Regions from separate parts of the Paenibacillus filicis genome, predicted to be linked through region 1. Evidence: riboswitches for the same ligand, from Rfam matches in the RefSeq annotation. Region 1 holds a riboswitch; the other holds the start of a gene.
The links. Region 1 has a riboswitch for cyclic di-GMP ahead of WMW72_RS33900 (transglutaminase-like domain-containing protein). Riboswitches for the same ligand answer to the same signal wherever they lie in the genome.
Positions count from the first base shown of each region.

Region 1 (4,470 bases):
GCTGTACGACTCTCTAACCGGCTCGTCGCTGGCACAGACGGTAACGCGAGACAAGGATGGCAAGCCCGGCTACTACCTGTTCCAGGGATTGCCGGCTGGAACGTACTACGTGCAATTTGTCATCCCCGCCGATTATAGCGTGACGAAGACGAATGCGACGGGCGAAGCGCAGGATTCCAATAAGACCGATGCTTCTGGCTTCACCGAAGCGATCGTGATTGGACCGTCCAAGTGGGACGATCTTACGATTGATCTGGGTCTGGTGCCTCGTGGAGAAATCGGCAATTACGTCTGGCTGGACCACAACCGGGACGGCATTCAGAATGACGGGGATTCCCGCGGTGTGAACGGCGTTGAAGTTCGGCTGTACAAAGACAGCACCTCCGGCACTCCGGTGGCGGTCACGACTACGGCCAATGACGCTCAGGGCCGTCCGGGCTACTACCTCTTCGACGATCTGCTCGCAGGGGACTACTATGTGCAATTTGTCATCCCGGCCGATTATACGAAGACTCGCGAAGCGCAAGGTACGGACAAGGGCCTTGATTCGAATGTGACGGATATCGATGGCTTTACCGGCAAAATCTCGATCGGCGAGACGGCCGGCTGGGTCGATCATAGCATCGATCTGGGCTTGGTAGCGAAGGGAGCCATCGGCAACTACGTATGGCTGGATGCGAACGGCAACGGAGCGCAGGACGAAGCGGCTGCTCTGGGCAGAAACGGCGTCACGGTGAAGCTGTATGACAAGGATAAGCAGTTGATCACGCAAACCGTAACGGCCAATGACAGCGCTGGCCGTCCAGGTTATTACCTGTTCGATCAGTTGCTAGGCGGTGACTACTACGTCCAGTTCATACTTCCGGGAGGCTACATCGCTACCCGCGAGGAAGCGCCTGGCGTGCCACGAGATCTGGATTCCAATAAACGGATCGGCGGCTACACCGAGAAGATTACGATCGGCGATGCTACCGTATGGGAAGATCTGACCATCGATCTCGGGCTGGTCGAAGAGCCTTCCAGCGGTGGACCTTCCGGTCCTGTGAACCCTGGGACGCCTGTCACTCCGGAGAAGCCTGCCACCCCGGATAAGCCTGTGACTCCAGGTAAGCCAGAAACACCAGGCAATCCAGGAACTCCTGGTTCACCTGGAACGCCTGTAACTCCGGGGACACCTGAGCCTCCGGCGAAGCCGGGGCCTGTCCAGGAGATCGTGACCGATGAAGGCACGCCGACAGGTGGAGCCGTCAAGGTACCGCCAGGTGGCAAGCCGTCGGTAGGCCAACCGCCGGGGCATGGACAAGTCACGATCGACGAGGATGGCAAATGGGTGTATACGCCTGAGCCGGGATATACCGGCAAGGACGAATTCAGCATTGTCGTTACGGATGAGAACGGCAACGAAGAAGAAGTATTCTTCGACATCGATGTCGAGAAAATTCCTTTGGACGGCTTAGGGAAAGAAGCGGGTCAAGGACAACTGCCTGATGTAGCGGCGTTGCCTAAGACCGGGGAAGACAGTCATCTGCTGCTGCAGCTGACAGGTCTTGGTTTGTTTATGCTGGGAGCGGCGCTGAGGAAACGGCGCTCCTCCAAGCGGGTATAGGAGAACACAGGGCTGTCGGTACAACGGCAGCCTTGGCTTTCTCTGAACAAACGAAAGCGTAAGGAGCCGAATGATGAAGGGATTGGCTTATGTACTGATGGTTGCGGGGATTGTTGTCGTCCTGCTGCCCAAGGCGATGGAATGGCATGCTGATTACCTGGAAAGACAGCTGCTGAAGTCCACGGAGCAAAGCTTTGCGGCAGCAGGTGGCAAGTCTGCATACACAGACGCCGATTCGGACAGACGGACGGTTGAGGAATATGCGCGCCTGTCAGGCTTGTTCAGCCAAGGGACGGAGGATGAAACCAATCTCTCCGAGTTGCATACGCCTGAAGCGGGCGTGCAGCCCTCAGAGGCTTCGGATACCGTATCGAATACAGCATCTCTGACTGCCGAGACGGCCATTGCTGTGCTGTCAATCGAGAAGATCAAGCTGAGGCTTCCCGTGCTGGAAGGAGCTACACAGGACAACATGAAGTTCGCTGCGGCTCATATGAAGGAGACCTCGCCGCTTGGCGAGCCAGGCAATGCGGCGATCGCCGCCCACCGGGTCCGTACCAAGGGACGTCTGTTCAACCGGCTCGACGAGCTGAAGATCGGCGATGAAATCATCGTGGAGACGAAGGACCGCAAGCTGACCTATACCGTATACAAGACGCTGATTGTGAAGCCTACGGATACGTCGGTACTGAGGAGAAGCGACAAGGAAAGTGTGCTTACACTGATTACCTGCGAGCCGATTGTCGATCCTACACACCGGCTTATTGTGCAGGCTAGACGAAGCTAATACGAAGGGCCTGGGGAAATAGGTATTTTTCACTAAGATTGGGCTTGTATTTTACGGAAAATATGATACTCTCAAATTAAGCAATACACGATAAACGGCAAACCTGTCGAAAGATAGGGACGCAAAGCTAAAGGGCCTACCCTCCGTTAGGAGCACGGCAGCCAGTTACCGAATGGATTGTTTTTTTGTATTCATAGAGCTTAGCACCGATAAATGGCAAACCTGCCCGAAAGGCAGGGACGCAAAGCTAAAGGGCCTACCCTTCGTGAGAAGTATGGCAGCCAGCTACCGAAGGGAGTTATATGTATGCGTAAGTGGACGGCATTGTTCATTGCTGTATGTATGTTTGTGCTCTACCTGCCGGCCGCAGCACTAGCCGCCAAGCCGGATTCGAGCTCGTGGCTGGATCTGAAGAACCTGAATCAGGGTGTCATTGGGATTGCCTATGAATCGGGAACCAAAGCGACAAAGCTGATGGTCACCAAAGACGGAGTGAACTACACGTACAACCTGGCTGCTGCAGGGAAGGAAGAGTTTTTCCCGCTTCAGTTGGGTAACGGGGCGTACACACTCTCCATTCTAGAGCGGGTAACAGACAACCGCTACAAATCGGTATACAACGATTCGGTAGACCTTCAAGTGAAGGATGCAGCTGGCGTGTACCTGAACTCTATTCAAAATATCAATTATAATGAAGCGGAAGCTGTGGTTGAAAAAGCCCGTGAGCTGACTCAGAATAAGAAGACCGATCAAGAAAAGGTAAAGGCCATCTACGATTATATCGTGAACACGGTCACCTACGATTTCAATCTCGCTGCTAATGTACAGACCGGTTACATCCCCGACCTTGACAGCGTGCTGACTTCAGGCAAAGGTATCTGTTACGATTACGCTTCCTTGTTCGCAGCCATGAATCGCAGCGTGGGCGTGCCGACTAAGCTGCTGATGGGATCGTCGGAGCATGTGAAGGAATATCATGCGTGGAATGAAGTGTACCTGGACGGGAAGTGGCAGACGGTCGATACGACTGTGGATGCAGGGACCGGCAGCCAAACGCTCGTGAAAAACGCAGCCGAGTATAAGGCGGCTAAGGTGTATTAGCCTCTCTTGCTGTTCGTTATAATGAACGAAAGTCCAGGCCCAGTGCTCTTGTTGAGCATTGGGCTTTTTTCCGGCTGATGCACAGTCTGATAGATATGGAGGAAATGGCGGTAGAAGCAGCGAAAGTAAGTAAAGTATCTTCATTCAGAGAAGCGGAATCAGGAGGGAGTTAACAGCATGGAACCTATCCGCACAGGAATTGGCGCGACGAATGAGCACGCGCTTCGGGTGATTGACAGCTACCGGCATTGGACCGGCCGCAGGCTGGTGGAGGAGGGAGAAGCAGGAACCGCAGCAGACCGCTTATTCCAGGCTCCGCTCTACATCCTGTCCCATGGCATGGAAGAAGATCCGGTATTGAACTTCGGCAGCAGGCTGGCCTTGGAGTTGTGGGAGATGGACTGGCAGACGTTCATCCGGATGCCCTCCCGGCTGACGGCAGAGCCCATGGAGCGGGATGCCCGGGAGGCGTTCATGCGCGCGGTGAGGGAGCAGGGCTTCGTTAGCGACTACACCGGCGTACGCATATCCGGCAGTGGTCGTCGCTTTATGATCGCCGAGGCAACGGTTTGGAACGTCTTGGATGAAGCAGGCATCCGCTGCGGCCAGGCTGCCATGTTCTCCCGCTATCTGGATCTCGGATAAACACGTTACCGTCATACAAAAAAAGCGCACGGTCCAGCTTCCTCACGGTCGCTGGATCATGCGCTTTTTCTCTCAGAAGAGATCTTGCTTAGCTTTTCGGCTTGCTGACCGGGACGCCCTTACTGAAATACTCCTCCAGCGTCACGCCTTGCTTGACGATGTCCTTGGCCAGGTCTACGCCGACATAACGCAGATGCCAGGGCTCATACTGGTAACCGGTAATGTCTTCTTTGCCCTTGAGGTAACGGATGATGAACCCGTATTCGTGGGCATGCTCAGCCAGCCACTTGGCTTCCTTCGTTGCACCGAAGCAGTCTTGCGCCGGACATTT
Region 1 is NZ_JBBPCC010000037.1:33,135-37,604, reverse strand. Features, by position in the region: gene WMW72_RS33910 (SdrD B-like domain-containing protein) at 1-1,606, shown strand, start outside; gene WMW72_RS33905 (class D sortase) at 1,677-2,393, shown strand; cyclic di-GMP riboswitch class I at 2,480-2,566, shown strand; cyclic di-GMP riboswitch class I at 2,599-2,686, shown strand; gene WMW72_RS33900 (transglutaminase-like domain-containing protein) at 2,700-3,494, shown strand; gene WMW72_RS33895 (MEKHLA domain-containing protein) at 3,672-4,139, shown strand; gene WMW72_RS33890 (D-alanyl-D-alanine carboxypeptidase family protein) at 4,228-4,470, opposite strand, start outside.

Region 2 (4,470 bases), on a different contig from region 1:
CCCCAAGCGCTCGTGCACAATGTATGGCAGCTGTTTGCGGCCCGTTTTTTTCTCGGCATCTTCCTCGGCGGGCTGCTCCCGACGGTCAATGCGCTGATCCGCAAGCATACGCCGTCCGGCATGGAAAGCCGCTCTTACAGCTTCAACTCCAGCGCGCTAAGTCTCGGCAACATGCTCGGACCCGTCGTCGGCGGAGCCGTCTCAGGTATCATCACCCTCCAGCAAATATTCCTGTTCTCCGGCGTGCTGCTGCTGATCAATGCATTTTGGGCCAATCGTTCGCTGGCGCCTATACGCAGTGAGGATTCCAGCTCCATTCCTTAATATAATTCGCACCAGACTTAGGATCTGACGTAATTCTTATCCATGACAGCAAACACTAAAAGCCCCGCTGTCCGCAGAAGCTTGGCTTCTACGGGCAGTGGGGCTTATGGCTCTCTTCTTCCGCTCTCTAGCTGCTTTCCTTCACTCTAGCGATAGCAAGCCCGTCATAAGCGGGCAGCATAACGCTGTCCAGCCGCGGGTCGGTAGCGATCCGCTCGTTGAACTCTCGCATTCTCGCAACCGCATTGCCCTGTTGGCTAGCATCCGTCGTCTTGCCGCGCATGAACGTATTGTCGCCTACGATCAGAGCTCCCGGGCGGGCCAGCTTCAGCGCCCATTCCAGATAGTTCGGATAATTACCCTTATCCGCATCGATGAAGAAAAAATCGAACTTCCGCCCTTCTTCCTCCAGCTGGCGTAAACTATCCTGTGCATCTCCGACCCGGTACTCTACCTGGTCGCCGAATCCCGCCATCCGCAGGTTGGCATGGGCCAGCTCTGCATACTCAGGTCTCAGCTCCAGCGATACGAGCCGGCCGGACTTGTCCAGTCCACGGGCGAGACAAACTCCGCTGTAGCCGCCGAGCACCCCGATCTCCAGCGCATCCGCCGCCCGCATGGACTTCACCAGCAGCGTCAGCAGTCGGCCGTACCCCGGGACGATCGAGATATCCCGAATCCCCTGCTCCAGGATGGAGGCAGTTACTTTATTCAGCACTTCATCCGGTCCAAACAAGCTCTCCGCGTATTGCTCTTGCGACACTTCATTCGTCATCTGCTCCAGCTCCTTCTCATCCCTTGCCTAGCGTCCTGTCGTTGTATATTCACCAGGAATCGCCTATACTAGTTTATTGTACGGCTTTATGTAAGGCCGTTCAACTCGTTTAATTCGGAGTGAACAACGACTATGTCTTCATCTTCACCTATTCAATTGATAGCAACCTCGCCGATGGGACTCGAGGCCGTCGTAGCACGGGAAGTACGGGAGCTCGGGTACGAGCAGGTCACTGTCGAGAACGGCCGTATCAACTACACAGGCGACCTGCTGGCGATCTGCCGCTCCAATCTGTGGCTGCGCACATCGGACCGCGTCCTGATCCGTATGGCCCAGTTCGAAGCGCGCTCCTTCGATGAACTGTTCGAAGGCGTCAAGGCGCTTCCGTGGGCAGACTGGATCCCCGAGGACGGCGAATTCCCGGTCGAGGGACGTTCCCATAAATCCCAGCTATCCAGCGTCCCCGCTTGTCAGGGCATCGTCAAGAAAGCCGTGGTCGAAAGCATGAAGCAGCGCTACGGCACAGAGTGGTTCCGCGAAACCGGAGGTCGCTACGTGATCGAGGTGTCGTTGCTGAACGATATCGCCACGATTACACTGGACACCACCGGCCCCGGACTGCACAAGCGGGGCTACCGTAAGATCGCGACCGAGGCTCCGCTCAAGGAAACGATGGCCGCAGCCATGGTGCTGCTCAGCCGCTGGCAGCCTCAGCAGCCTTTGTACGATCCGTTCTGCGGCTCAGGGACCATCCCTATCGAAGCCGCGATGATCGGCTGGAACCTGGCTCCGGGGCTGCGCCGCAGCTTCAATGCGGAGAGCTGGCCGATCATCGGCGAGGAGCTCTGGGAGCAAGCTCGCGAAGAAGCCTATGATTCGGTCAAGGACGATATCCCCCTGCAAATCGGCGGCTCGGATATCGACGGAGACGCGGTCGAGGTTGCGCTCGCCGCAGCCAAGTCAGCTGGTCTCGCCAAGGACTTGACGTTCAAGACGATTCCCGTAGCCAAGGCATTGCCTGCCGGCGAATATGGCTGCATCGTGACGAACCCGCCTTACGGCGAGCGGCTTGGCGATCAGAGCGAGGTCGAGAGGGCGCTGCGCCAGTTCGGTCAGATGTACAAGCAGCTCCCTACATGGTCGAGCTATCTGTTAAGTCCGAGCAAGCAGCTTGAGCATTACGTCGGACGCCACGCAGACAAGAAGCGCAAGCTGTTCAACGGGCGTATCGAGTGCAATCTGTTCCAGTTCTTCGCACCGGGCGGCCTTTACGGCTGGCGCAAAGACGGAGAGAAGCAGGAAGCAGCCAAAGACAGCGACAACTAGCATTCGGTTCTATTAGCAGCCTGAGCAGCTACGGAACTCCACGCAAAAAGCCTTCATCTCCCGGAATTCCGGAGTCACGATGAAGGCTTTTTGCTTATTTTCCATTCGCACACTATTTACCCTCGGCACACGCAGCGCTAGGCCGACCCGAGCGTCTCCCTGGAATACGGCCTGATTGTCCGTACGCTTAAGCTCGCTGGAGTGATGATCGAGCCACAGTCCTTGCTAATCCTTGGATGTACAAATGATAATCTTTGCTCCCTCAGGATACATTAGCTCCCCGGCATTCACTGCAATAACAAAAACGACCCAGCCACCGGCAAGCGGCTGTTCCCAGACGGAATGGACTCTGCAAGTGACGGGTCGATGGACATGCAGAATTCGGATCAGGCGTGATTCAGCTTTTGCGGCTTGCACATCAGATAATCGAACAACGGAAGGAACAGATCCTGATCGGCTTCACATTGGATGGACAGCTTGACTTTGCCCTCCCAATAGAACGTCAGCATCTGACGGCTCCGTCCACGGATCATCTCCACGTCCCAGCTTGGGGCGGTCAGGTCGTACACCTCATTGTTTACGAACAGCCGCGGGCCTTCCTGAGACAAAAACACGCCGATAAAATCGCTACCGATCTTTGTATAAAAGCCTTGTTTATTCATAATACTGCGTTCCTGATTCAACATCGGTTTAATCCTCCTTGCTGTTTACGCCAAAACGACTCCCCGTGTTCAGGCACAGGAGTCGCTTTCTGAATATCGTTCAGGAATCGCTCCGTTCCTTCGGTAGCTGGCTGGCATCGCGCTTCCTTCATGCGCCTAAGCCCCTGTAGCTTTGCGTCCGCAGGCTTTCGCCTGGTTTGCCCTTATCGAGTACGTTCAATCGTTTTACCGCTCAACATTCTTTATTAAGAATAAAAGATCAGGACCTTTGTATATATAATTCTTTATGACTATTTTCAGGAATTATGTCAGGACTTTCGAATTATTTTGTGGAATTGAAATCCTTTCCAATATAAATAAAGTCCTGCCAGCGTAACTCCTGCGATAGTCGCAAACATAGGTCCTCCCCCCCACTCCGCCAGCAAGTAGCCTCCCAGCACAGGCCCGATAAAATGGCCGAGATTGGAGAATGATTGCGCGCCGTAGTAAGTCCCGCGCATGCCGTCAGGTGCGAGCCGGTCGATCAGCACATTGGCCGCCGGATAATTTAGAACTTCTCCGATCGTAAACACGAACATCGACAGCAGGAACAGCAGCGTATTGTCTGCGATCGCATATCCCAGATCACCCAGCGCAAACATGGCCCCGCCCGTCACGATGGCCGTCAGAGGCCCGCGCTTCTCCGACCAGCGCGTCAGCGGCACTTGCAGCACGACAACTGTCACCGCATTGAGACTCATCAGCCATGCAAACAGCATAGCTCCGTCTGCTACACTCTGGGACACATACTGCGACAAGGTGGCCATCATCTGGGAGTACCCGATAGCGGCAATAATCCCTCCCCCGATGTAATAACGGAAAATTCGGTCTCTCGCAATAATCTTCCAGGCTGAGGCTACGGTTGCGCCTGTGCGGGTCTCCCCTTCGATCTTGGTAATCCCGAATACGTTCAGCAGGATATACAGAATCACCGTGTACGCCAGATAGATGCAGGAGGTGATCAGGAACGGCAGCCATGCCTCGAAGGCACCCAGGAAAGCGCCGAGAAGCGGGCCCACCGCTACCCCGATATTGATCGCCAGATAGCGCAGGGAAAACACCCGGAGCCGCTTCTCCTTGGGCGTAACATCCGCCATTAGCGCCTGAGATACGGGCTCGTACAAGGAGCGGCATAGCCCGTTCAGCATATTCAGCAGCATGAAGGCAATCGGGGCCTTGGCGGCTGCAAATCCCCCGAAGACGACGACCCAGCCGACCAACGCCACCATCATGATGACCTTGCGTCCCAGCCGGTCCGACAACGCCCCTCCGATAAATCCCCCGAACGTTCCCGCGAGCGAACCCAGACCTATGATCATCCCGATCAGCACCGGGCTGAGATCG
Region 2 is NZ_JBBPCC010000001.1:101,071-105,540, forward strand. Features, by position in the region: gene WMW72_RS00480 (MFS transporter) at 1-324, shown strand, start outside; gene WMW72_RS00485 (O-methyltransferase) at 452-1,099, opposite strand; gene WMW72_RS00490 (THUMP domain-containing class I SAM-dependent RNA methyltransferase) at 1,232-2,425, shown strand; gene WMW72_RS00495 (hypothetical protein) at 2,812-3,111, opposite strand; cyclic di-GMP riboswitch class I at 3,207-3,299, opposite strand; gene WMW72_RS00500 (MDR family MFS transporter) at 3,396-4,470, opposite strand, start outside.
Region 2: linked by a shared signal. The riboswitch ahead of WMW72_RS00495 (hypothetical protein) and the one ahead of WMW72_RS33900 (transglutaminase-like domain-containing protein) in region 1 are both predicted to bind cyclic di-GMP.